Regions from separate parts of the Bradyrhizobium sp. CFUWI genome, predicted to be linked through region 2. Evidence: predicted binding sites of a transcription regulator. Region 2 holds the regulator's gene; each other region holds the start of a gene.
What was found. Region 2 encodes LexA, which represses DNA repair genes until DNA is damaged. Its sites were predicted from a motif close to TGTTCNNNNTGTGTTCNG; they were not measured.

Region 1: uvrA (excinuclease ABC subunit UvrA) is a predicted target of LexA. The motif match lies at 2,163-2,180, and genes of this name have one in related genera.
Region 3: ruvC (crossover junction endodeoxyribonuclease RuvC) is a predicted target of LexA. The motif match lies at 1,529-1,546, and genes of this name have one in related genera.

What each region holds. Positions count from the first base shown of each region.
Region 1 covers NZ_JBWJZE010000012.1:141,342-146,123, forward strand. Annotated here, with positions in the region: gene uvrA (excinuclease ABC subunit UvrA) at 1-2,067, opposite strand, end outside; gene AC066S_RS25185 (outer membrane protein) at 2,341-3,030, opposite strand; gene AC066S_RS25190 (single-stranded DNA-binding protein) at 3,712-4,209, shown strand; gene AC066S_RS25195 (DUF2306 domain-containing protein) at 4,399-4,782, shown strand, end outside.
Region 2 covers NZ_JBWJZE010000012.1:29,679-34,460, reverse strand. Annotated here, with positions in the region: gene AC066S_RS24645 (alpha-hydroxy acid oxidase) at 1-72, shown strand, start outside; gene AC066S_RS24640 (HAD family hydrolase) at 113-736, shown strand; gene AC066S_RS24635 (hypothetical protein) at 904-1,110, shown strand; gene AC066S_RS24630 (molybdopterin molybdotransferase MoeA) at 1,323-2,534, shown strand; gene lexA (transcriptional repressor LexA) at 2,710-3,411, shown strand; gene AC066S_RS24620 (hypothetical protein) at 3,928-4,362, shown strand; gene AC066S_RS24615 (ComEC/Rec2 family competence protein) at 4,370-4,782, opposite strand, start outside.
Region 3 covers NZ_JBWJZE010000003.1:12,462-17,243, forward strand. Annotated here, with positions in the region: gene ruvB (Holliday junction branch migration DNA helicase RuvB) at 1-214, opposite strand, end outside; gene ruvA (Holliday junction branch migration protein RuvA) at 211-828, opposite strand; gene ruvC (crossover junction endodeoxyribonuclease RuvC) at 971-1,498, opposite strand; gene AC066S_RS07420 (YebC/PmpR family DNA-binding transcriptional regulator) at 1,708-2,454, opposite strand; gene AC066S_RS07425 (methyl-accepting chemotaxis protein) at 2,673-4,421, shown strand; gene AC066S_RS07430 (methyl-accepting chemotaxis protein) at 4,530-4,782, shown strand, end outside.

The sequences.
Region 1 (4,782 bases), 110 kb from region 2:
CGTGTCGATCAGCAATGTCGACTTGCCGCCGCCGGAGACGCCGGTGACGCAGGTGAACAGGCCGAGCGGAATTTCCGCCGTGACGTTCTTGAGGTTATTGCCGCGCGCGTTGACCACCTTGATGGTGCGGCGATGGTTCGGCGGACGCCGCTCCGGCACCTCGACCTCGAGCTCGCCGGTCAGGTACTTGCCGGTCAGCGATTTCGGGTTGCGCATGATCTCGGCGGGCGTGCCTTCGGCGACGATGTGGCCGCCATGCATGCCGGCGCCGGGGCCGATGTCGAGCACGTAATCGGCCAAGCGGATGGCGTCCTCGTCGTGCTCGACCACGACCACGGTGTTGCCGAGGTCACGCAGCCGCTTCAGCGTGTCGAGCAGGCGGGCGTTGTCGCGCTGGTGCAGGCCGATCGAGGGCTCGTCCAGCACGTAGAGCACGCCGGTCAGGCCCGAGCCGATCTGCGAGGCGAGGCGGATGCGCTGGCTCTCGCCGCCGGACAGCGTGCCGGAGGAGCGTGACAAGGTGAGGTAGTTGAGGCCGACGTCGAGCAGGAAGGTGAGCCGTTCGCGGATCTCTTTCAGAATGCGGCCGGCGATCTCGTTCTGCTGCGCGTTGAGCGCGGCGGGCACGGTCTCGAACCATTCGCCGGCCTTCCTGACCGACAGCTCCGAGATCTCGCCGATATGCTTGCCGCCGACCTTGACGCAGAGCGCCTCGGGCTTGAGCCGAAAACCCTTGCAGCCCTCGCAGGGGACGTCGTGAAAATATTTCGCCAGCTCCTCGCGGGCCCACTCGCTCTCGGTCTCGCGGTAGCGGCGGTTGATGTTGGTGATGACGCCCTCGAACGGCTTCTTGGTGTCGTAGGAGCGCACCCCGTCCTCGTAGGAGAACTTGATCTCGTCCTCGCCGGAGCCATGCAGGATGGCGTCTTTCGTCTTCTTGGGCAGGTCCTTCCACTTGGTGGTCAGGGTGAACTTGTAGTGCTTGCCGAGCGCGGTCAGCGTCTGCACGTAATAAGGTGAGGACGATTTGGCCCAGGGCGCGATCGCGCCCTTGCCGATGGCGAGCTCCTTGTCGGGGATGACGAGGTCCTCGTCGACATGCTGCTCGACGCCGAGGCCGCCGCAGGCAGGACAGGCGCCATAGGGGTTGTTGAAGGAAAACAGTCTGGGCTCGACCTCGGGAATGGTGAAGCCGGAGACCGGGCAGGCGAACTTTTCCGAGAACAGCATGCGCTCGGGTCCGCTCTTGTCGTGGATCTTGGCGGTCTTCTTCTTCTCTTCGGTGGGAGCTGCCGCTGGCGCGTCGGCGAACTCGACGACGGCGAGGCCTTCGGCGAGCTTCAGCGCGGTCTCGAAGCTCTCGGCGAGGCGTTGGCCGATGTCGGCGCGCACCACGATCCGGTCGACGACCACGTCGATGTCGTGCGGGAATTTCTTGTCCAGGGTCGGCGCTTCAGCGAGCTCATGGAAGGTGCCGTCGATCTTGACGCGCTGAAAGCCCTTCTTGAGCCATTCGACGAGCTCCTTGCGGTACTCGCCCTTGCGGCCGCGCACGACGGGCGCGAGAAGATAGAGCCGCGTGCCCTCGGGCAGCGCCAGCACGCGGTCGACCATCTGCGAGACGGTCTGGCTTTCGATCGGCAGGCCCGTGGCCGGCGAATAGGGCACGCCGACGCGCGCCCACAGCAGGCGCATATAGTCGTAGATCTCGGTGACGGTGCCGACGGTCGAGCGCGGGTTCTTCGAGGTGGTCTTCTGCTCGATCGAGATCGCGGGCGACAGGCCGTCGATCTGGTCGACGTCGGGCTTCTGCATCATCTCCAGGAACTGGCGCGCATAGGCCGACAGCGATTCGACGTAGCGGCGCTGGCCCTCGGCGTAGATGGTGTCGAAAGCGAGCGAGGATTTGCCGGAGCCGGACAGGCCGGTAAACACCACCAGCTTGTCGCGGGGAATCTCGACGTCGATGTTCTTGAGGTTGTGCTCGCGCGCGCCGCGGATCGTAATTGCGCGCAGGCTCGAGCCCGCGTTCTGTTGTTGGCGCTTCGCCTTGATCACTTCATCCATCCGAGTTGCCCTCAAGCAATCCCATGGGTGCGCGACCGCGCCAGCAAGAGAGCCGCGCTTCGTCCGGAACCGGATCGGCGCCGATGGGGTTGGCAGCGAACGTAGGAAGAACGGAGACGGATTTCCAGAGGGAGTTGCGAATCGTCAACGGAATGTTGGCGCGCTGGCGGCATCTGGCAGCAGGTCGGCGAGGAACTGAACCGGCGTCTCCGCCAAAACAAAAAGGCCGGCGCAAGGCCGGCCTTTCGTAACGCAATAGCGTTGGAGCGAGGCTTAGTACTTCGCGACGACCGGGGCGCCGAAGTGATAGTTCACGCCGACCTGCACGGTGTGCATCTCAAGCGTGTTGGTGGCGATGGCGCCCGAGAAGTAGCTCTCGCCGTCGAGGCTGCGATAGAGATACTCGCCCTTGACCGACCACTGCGGCGCGAAGAACGCCTCGACGCCTGCACCGACGGTCCAGCCGGAGTGGAACTTGCTCTCGGAGACCGAGAGGGCACCCAGGGTGGCGGTGAGCTTGTTGTCGACCCAGGCGTAACCACCGGTGCCGTAGAACAGCACGTTGTTGACGGCCCAGCCGATGCGGCCGCGCACGGTGCCCATGGCGTCGATCTTCGAGGTCAGCGAGGCGGGAACGCCGCCGACGCCGGCGACGAAAACCGTACCAGTAATGGAGTCGCTGACGTCAGCCCAGGCGCCATCGGCCTCGATGCCGAACACGACGTTGCCGGTCTGCCAGTTGTAGCCGGCGGTGCCGCCGACGAAGCCGCCCTTCATCTTGATGTCGGAAGCGTCCTGCCAAGCGCCGCCACCGACGACACCGAGGTAGAAGCCGGTCCAGTTGTAGACCGAAGCCATCGGCGCGACCGGCGCCTTGGTGTAGGGGCGAGCCGCGAGATCAGCAGCCGAAGCGGGGGCCGCCAGAGCGAACAAACAGGCCGAAGCCAACAAAGCCTTTTTCATTTTCAACTTAATCCCAGTCCCAGTTTCTGTTGTTGCCTTCCTTGACGGAAGGGCATCGGACTCAACGGCCCAACTGAGGCAGTGCTTACACCACTGAAGCTGCAAGTTGTGTCTCCGAAAAGCCACAGGGGTCGAAAAGGTGATGGTTACTGACTCATTGCGTCGATAAACCCTACCGCCAAACGACAAAGGCCGGCGCGAGGCCGGCCTTCAATCATCGAACAATATCAGATGGATATCAGTATTTTGCGATCAGCGGACCGCCCCAGCGGTAGTTCACCCCGGATCAGGGCGATATCGGCGTCCTGACTGATACGCTCGGAGCGTGTAACAGCGCCAAGCGGGCCGCCGGAAGGTTGCCGGAGCCGGTGAAAGTCATGGTGCGGTTGCGGAGGAAAATGTGGTCGTACTCGAGGCCCACCGTCCAGCCCCGCAGGGTTCCCTTCGGCGGAACAATCTTAGGCGCCGGCGCGCTGAGTTGGCACGATCTGTTTTCGGTGCACCGGCAGGAAGAACAAATCTGGAACGTTGCGGAGGTCGATGCTATATGTGGGGATAACCTTGGGGGTGATGGGCTGAGCGGCGCCCGCAAGCGTATAGGGTCGCCCCAACAGGGCGCAGAGGAACGCAGGCAGCGCGCTCGGCCTTTGAAATCAGTGGCATTCGGAGTGGAGAGCGGCGATGGCGGGAAGCGTCAACAAGGTCATTCTGGTTGGAAATCTCGGCAAGGATCCTGAAATCCGCCGCACCCAGGACGGGCGGCCGATTGCGAATTTGAGCATCGCGACATCGGAAACCTGGCGCGACAAGAATACTGGCGAGCGCAAGGAGAAGACTGAATGGCATCGCGTCGTGATCTTCAACGAAGGGCTCTGCAAGGTCGCCGAGCAATATCTGAAGAAGGGCGCGAAGGTTTACATCGAGGGGGCGCTCCAGACCCGCAAATGGACCGACCAGAGCGGCGTCGAGAAATATTCCACCGAGGTTGTGCTCCAGGGCTTCAACTCGACCCTGACGATGCTCGATGGCCGCAGTGGCGGCGGCGGAGGCGGCAGCTTCGGTGACGAGCCGGGCGGCGATTTCGGCTCCTCCGGCCCGGTCAGCAGCGCGCCGCGCCGTCCCGTTGCCGCCGGCGGCGGCGGCCGCAACAGCGACATGGACGACGATATCCCGTTCTAACGCTGGGGAGGAGACGGTTCGGTCCGGGACAGGAAACGGCGGATCCGGCTTTCGAGGATCCGAACCAAGACGAGATCCATGAATTCATGGTCGGCGGGAATGTCGGGGCAGCTGACCCGTTGGCCGCTCGGACTGGAGCAGAACTTCTAGTTGCCTGCCCGGCTTCGGCCAATCCGGAGAACGCGCCCCTTGAGCCTCGCACAGCTGCTTGATGCCGCTCCGCCGATCCCGCTGCATGCCTTCGCCGCCATGGCTGCGTTCTTCCTCGGGGCGATCCAACTCGTCGCTCCCAAGGGAAGGCTGCCACATCGGGCTCTGGGCTGGCTTTGGGTAGCACTAATGCTTGTCGTGGCGCTCAGCTCGTTCTGGATCCACGAGATTCGTCTGGTCGGGCCGTGGAGTCCGATCCATCTGCTATCGATCTTCACGCTGGCGACGCTGGTGCTCGGTGTGATGGCTGCGCGAACCCACAATGTCCGCCGCCACAGGATCACGATGATCTCGATCTTCTTCGGCGCACTCGTAGTTGCCGGGCTGTTCACGTTCATGCCCGGACGGATCATGCATACGGTG
Region 2 (4,782 bases):
GCGGCCGCCACCAACGCGCCGAGCGTGTTCAGCGCGTTCCCGCTGTTCGACCACGAGCCTTATCGGTACTAACCTTACGGATTCCTGCCGACATTGAAGTGAAAAGGACGCAATGACATCGCTCTCTCCCGGCAGCGCGGATGCGCTTCTGTTCGATCTCGGGCGCGTGGTGCTCGACATCGACTTCTCCAAGGCGATCGCCTGTTGGGCGGGACATGCCGGCTGCCAGCCCGAAAGCCTCCTAGCGCGCTATGTGCGCGACGAGGCCTACCGGCTGCACGAGGTCGGCAAGATCAGCGACGCGGATTATTTCGCCTCCTTGCGCGCTTCGCTGGGAATCGGCATTTCGGACGCCCAGTTCCTGGAGGGCTGGAATGCGATCTTCGCCGGCGAGATGCCCGATATCGCCGAGCTGTTACCGCGTGCGGCAAAGCAGATGCCGCTCTACGCCTTCTCCAACACCAATCGGCCGCATGTCGACTATTTCTCGAAGGAATATGCCGATCTGCTCGGCCATTTCCGCGAGCTGTACCTGTCGTCCAGCATCGGCCTGCGCAAACCGGATGCCGACGCCTTCGACCATGTCGTCGCGGCGATCGGTGTGCCGGCCGAGCGCATCGTGTTCTTCGACGATCTCGAAGAGAATATCGAGGGAGCACGGGCGCGTGGCTTGACGGCCGTGCATGTGACGTCGCCCCGCGACGTCGGCAACGCCTTGAAGGCATTGGGGATCTAAGGTTGCGCTGCCTCCCCGGCGGTCGGCAGCCGGCCCGCGTCCGGCGCTAAATTTGCAGGAAGTGTGGAACCTGATCACTTTGTGCATTTTTATACGGAGTTCCCGGAACGGAATACCCCTCTTCGGACTCATCAGTCCGTTGGGATTTCTACATCGGACTGATCCACGTGCTGGGCAAAACCTACCTCACCAAGCAAGCCTCTCTCCTGCTTGAATTCGCAAGAAACACCTCGGATTCCGAGCTTTCCGCCAAGCTGATCAGCAAGGCTGCGGACCTGAAATCGCAGGCCGATCCGCTCCCCGACAAGGACCAAGGCCCCAAACCGCCCGACGTCGCATGGAACGTCAGCCCGGACGGGCCGACCGGGAGTTGACCGATTCCGGCGTGGCGCTCGTGCCTTGCCATGGCCATCTTCCATCCCGGTCTGTCTCGCATTCCGGATCATGCGCTTGGCGGACCTGCGCTTGCTCCTCCGCCACGGAGATCACGCAGGATAGATCAGCTGCGTGCTGCTTTGCCTTGCGCCTGCAGTCAGCTAGAACTCTCGCCGCCCATTGACCGATGTGCCGAGCAGGAGTTTCGCCCGTGGCCCTGATGCCGGTTTCCGACGCCCTTGCTGCGGTGCTGGCAGGTGCAGAGCCGCTGCCTGAACAGATGGTTTCGCTCGACGAAGCCTATCACCGCGTGCTCGCGCATGACCTCGCGGCACGGCGCACGCAGCCCCCGCAAGCGATGTCGGCGATGGACGGCTATGCGGTGCGCGCGGCCGATGCGGCAACGATCGATTCCCGGCTGACGGTGATCGGCGAGGTCGCGGCCGGCCGTCCCTTCGCCCGAACGGTCGGCGCGGGGGAAGCGGTGCGGATCTTCACCGGCGGCGTCGTCCCTGATGGTGCGGACGCGGTCGTGATCCAGGAGGACACCGTCACAGATGGCAACAGCGTCACCATCAAGGAAGCCGCGATCACCGGACGGCACATCCGCCCGGCCGGCGTCGATTTCCGCGAGGGTGACGTGCTCCTGCGCAAGGGAACCCGCCTGACGGAGCGCGATCTCGCGCTCGCGGCGGCGATGAATCACCCGCACCTCGCCGTCTGCCGCCGTCCCAAGGTTGCGATCCTTGCCACCGGCGACGAACTGGTGAGGCCGGGCACCGCCCCCGGGCACGGCCAGATCGTCTATTCCAACGGCTACGCCCTGCACGCGCTCGCCCGCAGCGAGGGCGCCGAGACCATCGACCTCGGGGTGGCCGCCGACACGCTGGAGGCCACCTCCGCCGGGATCCGCCGCGCCCGCGAAAGCGGGGCTGACATCCTGGTCACGACCGGCGGCGCGTCGGTCGGCGACCATGACCTGGTCCAGCAGGCGCTGCTGGGCGAAGGCATCTCGATGGCGTTCTGGAAGATCGCGATACGCCCCGGCAAGCCGATGATGCACGGACGGCTCGGCGCGATGCGCGTAATCGGCCTGCCCGGCAATCCCGTGTCGTCCTATGTGTGCGCGTTCCTGTTCATGGTGCCGCTGATTCGTGCCCTGTCGGGCCGTTCAGTGATTCATCATCGCCGCGAGCGCGCCGTGCTGGGTCGCGACCTCGGTGCCAACGACCAGCGCGAGGATTATCTGCGCGCGCGCCTGGAGCTGCGCGACGATGGTACGCAAGTCGCCATTCCCGTCAGCCATCAGGATTCCTCTCTGCTTGCAAATCTTGCTGCGGCACAGGTACTTCTCGTGCGCGCACCGTTCGCGGCGAAGGCCGAGGCCGGTGGCCCCTGCGAGGTGCTGCGGCTCCCCGTCTGAGTCCACGGCCACACGCATTCCGCGAGTTTGCCGCCGTTCACGGTAAATTAAGCAGTTGCGGAACATGTATCGAACATATAGTGTCCGTTCATGATTTGTTTCGAGCATGTAGCGGCTTATCGCTGAACTCATCGTCTCGGAATCGAACGACATCAACCGGGGGACTTTGGTCGAGATGTTAACGCGCAAACAATACGAGCTTCTGAGGTTCATCAGCGAACGTTTGAAGGAAAGCGGCGTGCCGCCCTCCTTCGACGAGATGAAGGATGCGCTCGACCTGCGCTCGAAGTCGGGCATCCACCGCCTCATCACCGCGCTCGAGGAGCGTGGCTTCATCCGCCGCCTGCCTAACCGCGCACGCGCCATCGAAGTGATCAAGCTGCCGGAGCTGCAGGCTGCCGCCGGCGCCCGGCGCGGCTTCACGCCGAGCGTCATCGAGGGCAATCTCGGCAAGATCCGCGCGAGCTCCAGCCCGTCCATGGACGAGGGCGAGCGGCCCGTTGCAGTCCCCGTGATGGGCCGTATCGCGGCCGGCACGCCGATCGAGGCGTTGCAGACCCGCAGCCACACCATCAGCGTGCCGCCCGACATGCTCGGCGCGGGCGAGCACTACGCACTCGAGGTGCGCGGCGATTCCATGGTCGAAGCCGGTATCCTCGACGGCGACATGGCGCTGATCCAGCGCAACGAGAGCGCCGATACCGGCGACATCGTGGTGGCGCTGATCGACGACGAGGAGGCCACGCTCAAGCGCTTCCGCCGCCGCGGCGCCTCGATCGCACTCGAGCCCGCCAATGCCGCTTATGAGGTGCGCATCCTGCCGCCGAACCGGGTGAAGATTCAGGGCAAGCTGATCGGGCTTTATCGGAAGTACTGATTCCGGAAGGACTCGGTCCGAGATATATTTTGGCGTCTGCGTGCGCCCTTCGGTCGGCATCGCCGATCAAAGATTGGAGCGGATGAATGTCCGCTCCACGAAGCAACATCGCTTCACGGCCGTTCGCGTTCGAGAGGACAGCCGAGCGCCAGATCGTTTGGTGCAGCCGTCGCGACGCTGATCGCGGCATCGGCACGCACGCCGCCGTTGCCGCGTAATCGCATCACAATCTCCGCAACAACACGGCAGTGAACGGGCAAGTCCGCAACGCCCGCAATACAAGCGTGGAGGTATCGCAATCGAGCTGGCGACACTTGGCAGTCGTAGACGCGCGCCGGCGAAATGCACGGGACCCGGCTTTGTTCCTATCGACTTCGGGAAAGTTAATGTGATCGCGCCTCGCGAATCGCAGCCGCAGATTCGCCTATAACCGAGCAGAGCGTTGCATACTTCTACTTCGAGGCCTGCGCCTCCAAGGAGAGGTGCGGGTCGCTATCTTCGCATGAGGAGCACCCGATGTGTGACTATAGCCTGCATGCTATCGCGACGCGCCCCGCTGAAGTCGGCGAGACGATCGTCACGACAACCTTCCGCGGCACCTCGACACGCGGCTTCGCCTCCGAAGCCGATCTCTCCGTTGCGGTCTGCCTGCTGCCGGGGACGGAGCTCGCCTTCGCCGACAACGTCCGTTACGACAACCGCTGGATCTGGACGCGCACCGTCAACTCCCGCGTCGGCAAGTTCGGCAAGATCGATCCGCACGTTCCCGATCGCCATCACGACGCGATCGAATTTCCGGACGGCAAGTACGTGCTGGTGACTCAGCTGGTCGAAGGCCAGCGCGCAACCGTGCTGCAGCTGCCGGTGACGCAGCCGGTCGGCGAGCGCGAGCAGAAGCCGCAGATCATCGCCGACAGTCGGTCGCCGGTCAGGCGCCTGCCGATCGGCTGATAGAAGCTCAGTCCTCGGCCTGAAGATCGGCCTCCGACGGCGTTGCGTCGCGAACGCGTGGAGCTGCCGACCGTGGCATGAGGGTCATGTCAGAATCTCCCTCGCCGGCTGCCGCCGGCGACCAGGGGCGGCTTGCACCCCTCGCCTTCACCGCCTGAACCGCAAATCCATCGCCATGCCGTGTCAGCGCCAGCGCGCCCTGACGAGCGAGCCGCTGCCGATCCACCACCATCGCCGCGCAATCGGGCGGCGCTGGCCGTGACGTCACCACCAGCGCGGCGCGGCTGCAATCGTCCGCCAGCGCGTCGATGCGCAAGGCCAGCGCGACCAGGCGTCCATCGGCGAGCGGAGTCACGCAACCGGCCTCGTCGCACGACACGCCCTCGGCCAGCGCACTGCTGCCGGCATTGCGCGGATCGG
Region 3 (4,782 bases), on a different contig from region 2:
GCGTGGTCTTGCCGAGACCGGGGGGACCGACGAACAGCACGTGATCCAGCGCCTCGCCGCGCTTGCGCGCCGCCTCGATGAAGATCGAGAGATTCTTGCGCGCCTGCTGCTGTCCGACGAAGTCGGACAGCGATTGCGGACGCAACGCGGTATCGCCGACATCGTCGCTGCGGCGCTCGGGAGAGACCATGCGGTTGGCCTTGGGATCGCTCACTTCGAGAGCTCCTTCAGGCCGAGCCGGATGAGCTGCGCCGTCTCGGCGGCTTCACCCGCGCTGCGCGAGGCCGATGCAATCGCAGCAGCAGCCTGTGGCTGGCCGTAGCCGAGATTGACCAGCGCGGAGATCGCATCGGCAACCGGACGTGGTGCGCGCTGATCGTCGACGGCACCGGCAAGATGCACCACGGCGGGATCGACATTGGCGAAGGCCGGCGCCTTGTCCTTCAGCTCGGTGACGATGCGCTCGGCGACCTTGGGGCCGACGCCGGGCGTGCGCGCCACCGCCGCCTTGTCGCGCAGCGCAATCGCATTGGCGAGATCGGCCGGCGCCAGCGTGCCGAGCACGGCGAGCGCGACCTTGGCGCCGACGCCCTGCACGGTCTGGAGCAGGCGAAACCATTCGCGCTCCTGGTCGGTGCGGAAGCCGAACAGTTTTATTTGATCCTCGCGGACATAGGTCTCGATCGACAGCACGGCGGCCTCGCCCGGTGAGGGCAGATGCTGCAGCGTGCGCGAGGAGCAGTGCACCTGATAGCCGACGCCGCCGACGTCGAGGATGACGAAATCCTCGCCGTAGGAATCGATCAGGCCTTTGAGCTTGCCGATCATATGGATTCCTCGAATGCGGCGGGCACTTCTCTCTCGTCATGGCCGGGCTCGTCCCGGCCATCCACGGCCTTGGCTTCAGCGAAAAAGATCGTGGATGCCCGGGACAAGCCCGGGCATGACGCCGGGAAGTCGTCGTACCCGCTCATAGTCCCGCCACCTTCAGCCTGAGCGCGGTGCTCTGGCGGTGATGGGCGTGGGTGATGGCGATGGCGAGCGCGTCGGCGGCGTCGGCTGACGGCGGCTCGGCCTTCGGCAGCAGGATCTTCAGCATCATCGCGATCTGGGCCTTCTCGGCGTGACCGGCGCCGACGACGGTTTTCTTGACCTGATTGGGCGCGTATTCGGCGACCGGGATGCCGAACATTGCGGGCGCCAGCATGGCGACGCCGCGGGCCTGGCCGAGCTTCAGCGTCGCGACGCCGTCCTTGTTGACGAAGGTCTGCTCGACCGCGGCTTCGATCGGCTGATGGTTCGAGAGCACGGCCGCGAGCCCGTCATGAATCGCGAGCAGCCGGCTCGCCAGCGGCAGGTCGTTCGCCGGTTCCACCGAGCCGCAGGCCACATAGATCAGGCGGTTGCCGTCAGCCTCGATCACGCCCCAGCCGGTGCGGCGCAGGCCGGGGTCGATGCCGATGATGCGAACGGGGCCACGAATCGGGAGCGCAGTCATGGGCCAGTGATAGCGGCTGGCCGCCGGAAGCGAAACAGAAACAGAACAGAAGTAACAGGGGAAAGGGGGTCTCGTGCCTCGGGCGCAGCGCGGCACGCAGTGCTGCGCTGCTGAGCCGGGGTCCAGCAGGCGTCTGGACCCGGAGAAAGAGGGGTCCCGGCTCTGCGCAGCAGCGTTTCACGCTGCAGCGCGTCCGGGACACGCGAGCCCTACCCGCCCATCTTCGCCATCAGCGCGTCCGACACCTCGAAATTGGCGTAGACGTTCTGGACGTCGTCGTGCTCGTTGAGCAAGTCCATCAGCTTGAGCAGCTTCTCGCCGGTCTCGTCGTCGACCGCGACAGTGTTCTGCGGCTTCCAGATCAGCGCGGCCTTACGCGGCTCGCCGAACTTTGCTTCCAGCGCCTTGGCGACGTCGCGATAGCCTTCGGTCGAGGCGTAGATCTCGTGGCCGCCTTCGCCGGAGACGACGTCGTCGGCGCCGGCCTCGATCGCGGCATCGAGCACGGCGTCGTCGGAAGCGACGCTGCGGTCGTATTCGATGATGCCGGTGCGGTCGAACATGAAGGAGACCGAGCCGGTTTCGCCGAGATTGCCGCCGGACTTGGTGAAGAAGGAGCGGATGTCGGAGGCGGCGCGGTTGCGGTTGTCGGTCAGCGCTTCGACGATGACGGCGACGCCGCCGGGGCCATAGCCCTCGTAGCGGATCTCGTCATAGTTCTCGCCGTCGCTGCCGAGCGCCTTCTTGATGGCGCGCTCGATATTGTCCTTCGGCATGTTCTCCTGCCGCGCCGCGATCACGGCCGCGCGCAGACGGGGGTTCATGGCGGGGTCGGGGGTGCCGAGCTTGGCGGCGACCGTGATTTCCCGCGCCAGCTTGCCGAACAGCTTCGACTTCTGGGCATCCTGCCGCCCCTTGCGGTGCATGATGTTCTTGAATTGGGAATGTCCGGCCATGCGTGGTCTCTTGGAAAATCGTCAGCCAAAGGTGAGCGTGGGAAGCGCGGCCTTATAGGCCGCCACCCCACCGGAATCAAAGGGATCTGCTGCTCCAAGGTAGCACTGTAAAGATAGCCGCCGTAACGGCCGGCGCCTAGAGATCGGGCATTGTTAACCCTGATTTCATTCCAGCCTGCGAAAATAGCGCCCGACCGTTCCCCGACAAGAGAGAACTGATGGCGTTCGGACTATTTCGGAAGCGTCTGCCGGACCAGGCTGCGCCCGCGACCGCCCCGGCGGCTCCGCAGCCGTCGGCCCATTCCGAGCCGGCTCCCGCGGCCGAGACTGATTCGGCGCGGGAAATCCTGGAGCTGCTGGAACTCGAGCTCGGCGCCATGATCCGCCAGCTCGAACGCGCCGCCAATTCGGTGGCCGGCGGCGCCGAGGCGACCGCGGCGACGCTTGCCGCCATCCGCGACCGCACCGATGCCCTGACCGGCCGGACCAATGCCGCGCAATCGACCGCCTCCACTTTCGCCCATGCCGCCGACAAGTTCACCCAATCCGCGCTGGGAATCGGGGCTCAGGTTCGCGAGGCGGGTAAGCTCGCCGACGAGGCCAGCGCCGCGGCGCAGGAAGCCCGCGCCAATGTCGACCGCTTGCGCGAATCCTCTGCCGCCATCGGCAACGTCGTCAATCTGATCGCGCAGATCGCGCGGCAGACGACGCTGCTCGCCCTCAATTCGACGATCGAGGCCGCACGCGCGGGCGCTGCGGGAAGAGGCTTTGCGGTCGTCGCGACCGAGGTCAAGGCGCTCGCGGTGCAGACGCAAAGCGCGACCGAAGAGATCACAAAGAAGATCGACGCGCTCCAGCGCGACGCCGCCGGCTCTGCGGATGCCGTGCACCGCATCTCACAGGCGATCGAGGCGATCCGCCCGGTCTTCGAGACCGTCAACGGGGCGGTTGCCGAACAGAACGCCACCACCAGCGAAGTCTCCGGCAATGCCGCGAGCGCCTCGGAGTTCATCGTCTCGGTCGGCGAGAGCGCGGCCGAGATCGATGCCGCGACCAAGGCGGCCGAGAGCCACGGCGAGAACGTGGCCAGTGCCGGCAAGGCCGTCACCACCTTCGCACAAAAGCTGAAGTCGCGTTGCGCCGTGCTGCTCCGCCAGAGCGAGCATGACGATCGCCGCAAGACCGAGCGGCTGCCCTGCCATCTCAAGTTCGAGACCACGCGCGGCGTGATGCCGGTCTATGAAATCTCGATGGACGGCGCGCTGATCGGCGGCGCGGACGCCAGCCGTCTCGCACCGCAAGCGATGATCGAGGGCACCCTCGAAGACGTCGGCGCCTGTCGCCTGCGCGTGATCGAGCAGTCCAAGGCCGGCGCCCACGCGCAGTTCGCCGGCCCCGATGCCGAGCTCCGCGAAAAGATCGAGGACAAGCTCTGGTCGATCCACGAGGAGAACACCGAGTTCGTCACCCGCGCGATGGAGGCGGGCAACGCGCTGACCAGGATCTTCGAGCAGGCGGTTGCGCGCGGCGAAGTCAAGATCGACGATCTCTTCGACACCGACTATGCCGAGATCGCCGGAACCAATCCGCAGCAATACCGCACGAAATATCTCGACTGGGCCGACCGCGCCCTGCCGCCGTTCCAGGAAGCTTTTCTGGCAAAGGACCAGCGCATGGCGTTCTGCGCCATGGTCGACCGCAACGGCTTCCTACCGGTGCACAACAAGATCTATTCGCATCCGCAGCGGCCGGGCGACGTCGCCTGGAATACGGCCAACAGCCGCAACCGGCGGATATTCAACGATCCGGCGGGGCTCGCCGCCGCGCGCAACCTGCGATCGTACCTGGTCCAAACCTATGCGCGCGACATGGGCAATGGCACCACCGTGATGATGCGCGAGATCGACGTCCCGATCCGCGTGCAGGGCCGGCACTGGGGCGGATTCCGCACCGCCTACAAACTCTAGTGCACGCTCAGGCAAGACGCCGCCCCCGAATCATCCTCTAAGTCGCCGCTGGAATCGGAATGCCGCGGGAAGGCCGGCGAACGGCCCTGATTGGAGGAAGCCCAGGACATGTCCGCCGCACAACTTGCAGTATTGGACACCGCATCCAACCGCACGCTCGCCGAACGGCTGATTGATCAGCTCGCCGACCGCATCGGCGGCCTCGGCGTGGAGCTCGCCGATATTGCCGGCAACGTCCAGGAAGTCGCAAACCGCGTCGCCAACCAGTCGGAACGGTTCCATCATCTTCAGAAGACGGCCGAGACGATGGTCTCGGCCAACCACGACATCGCCAATGCATCGCAGGCCGTGCAAACCACCA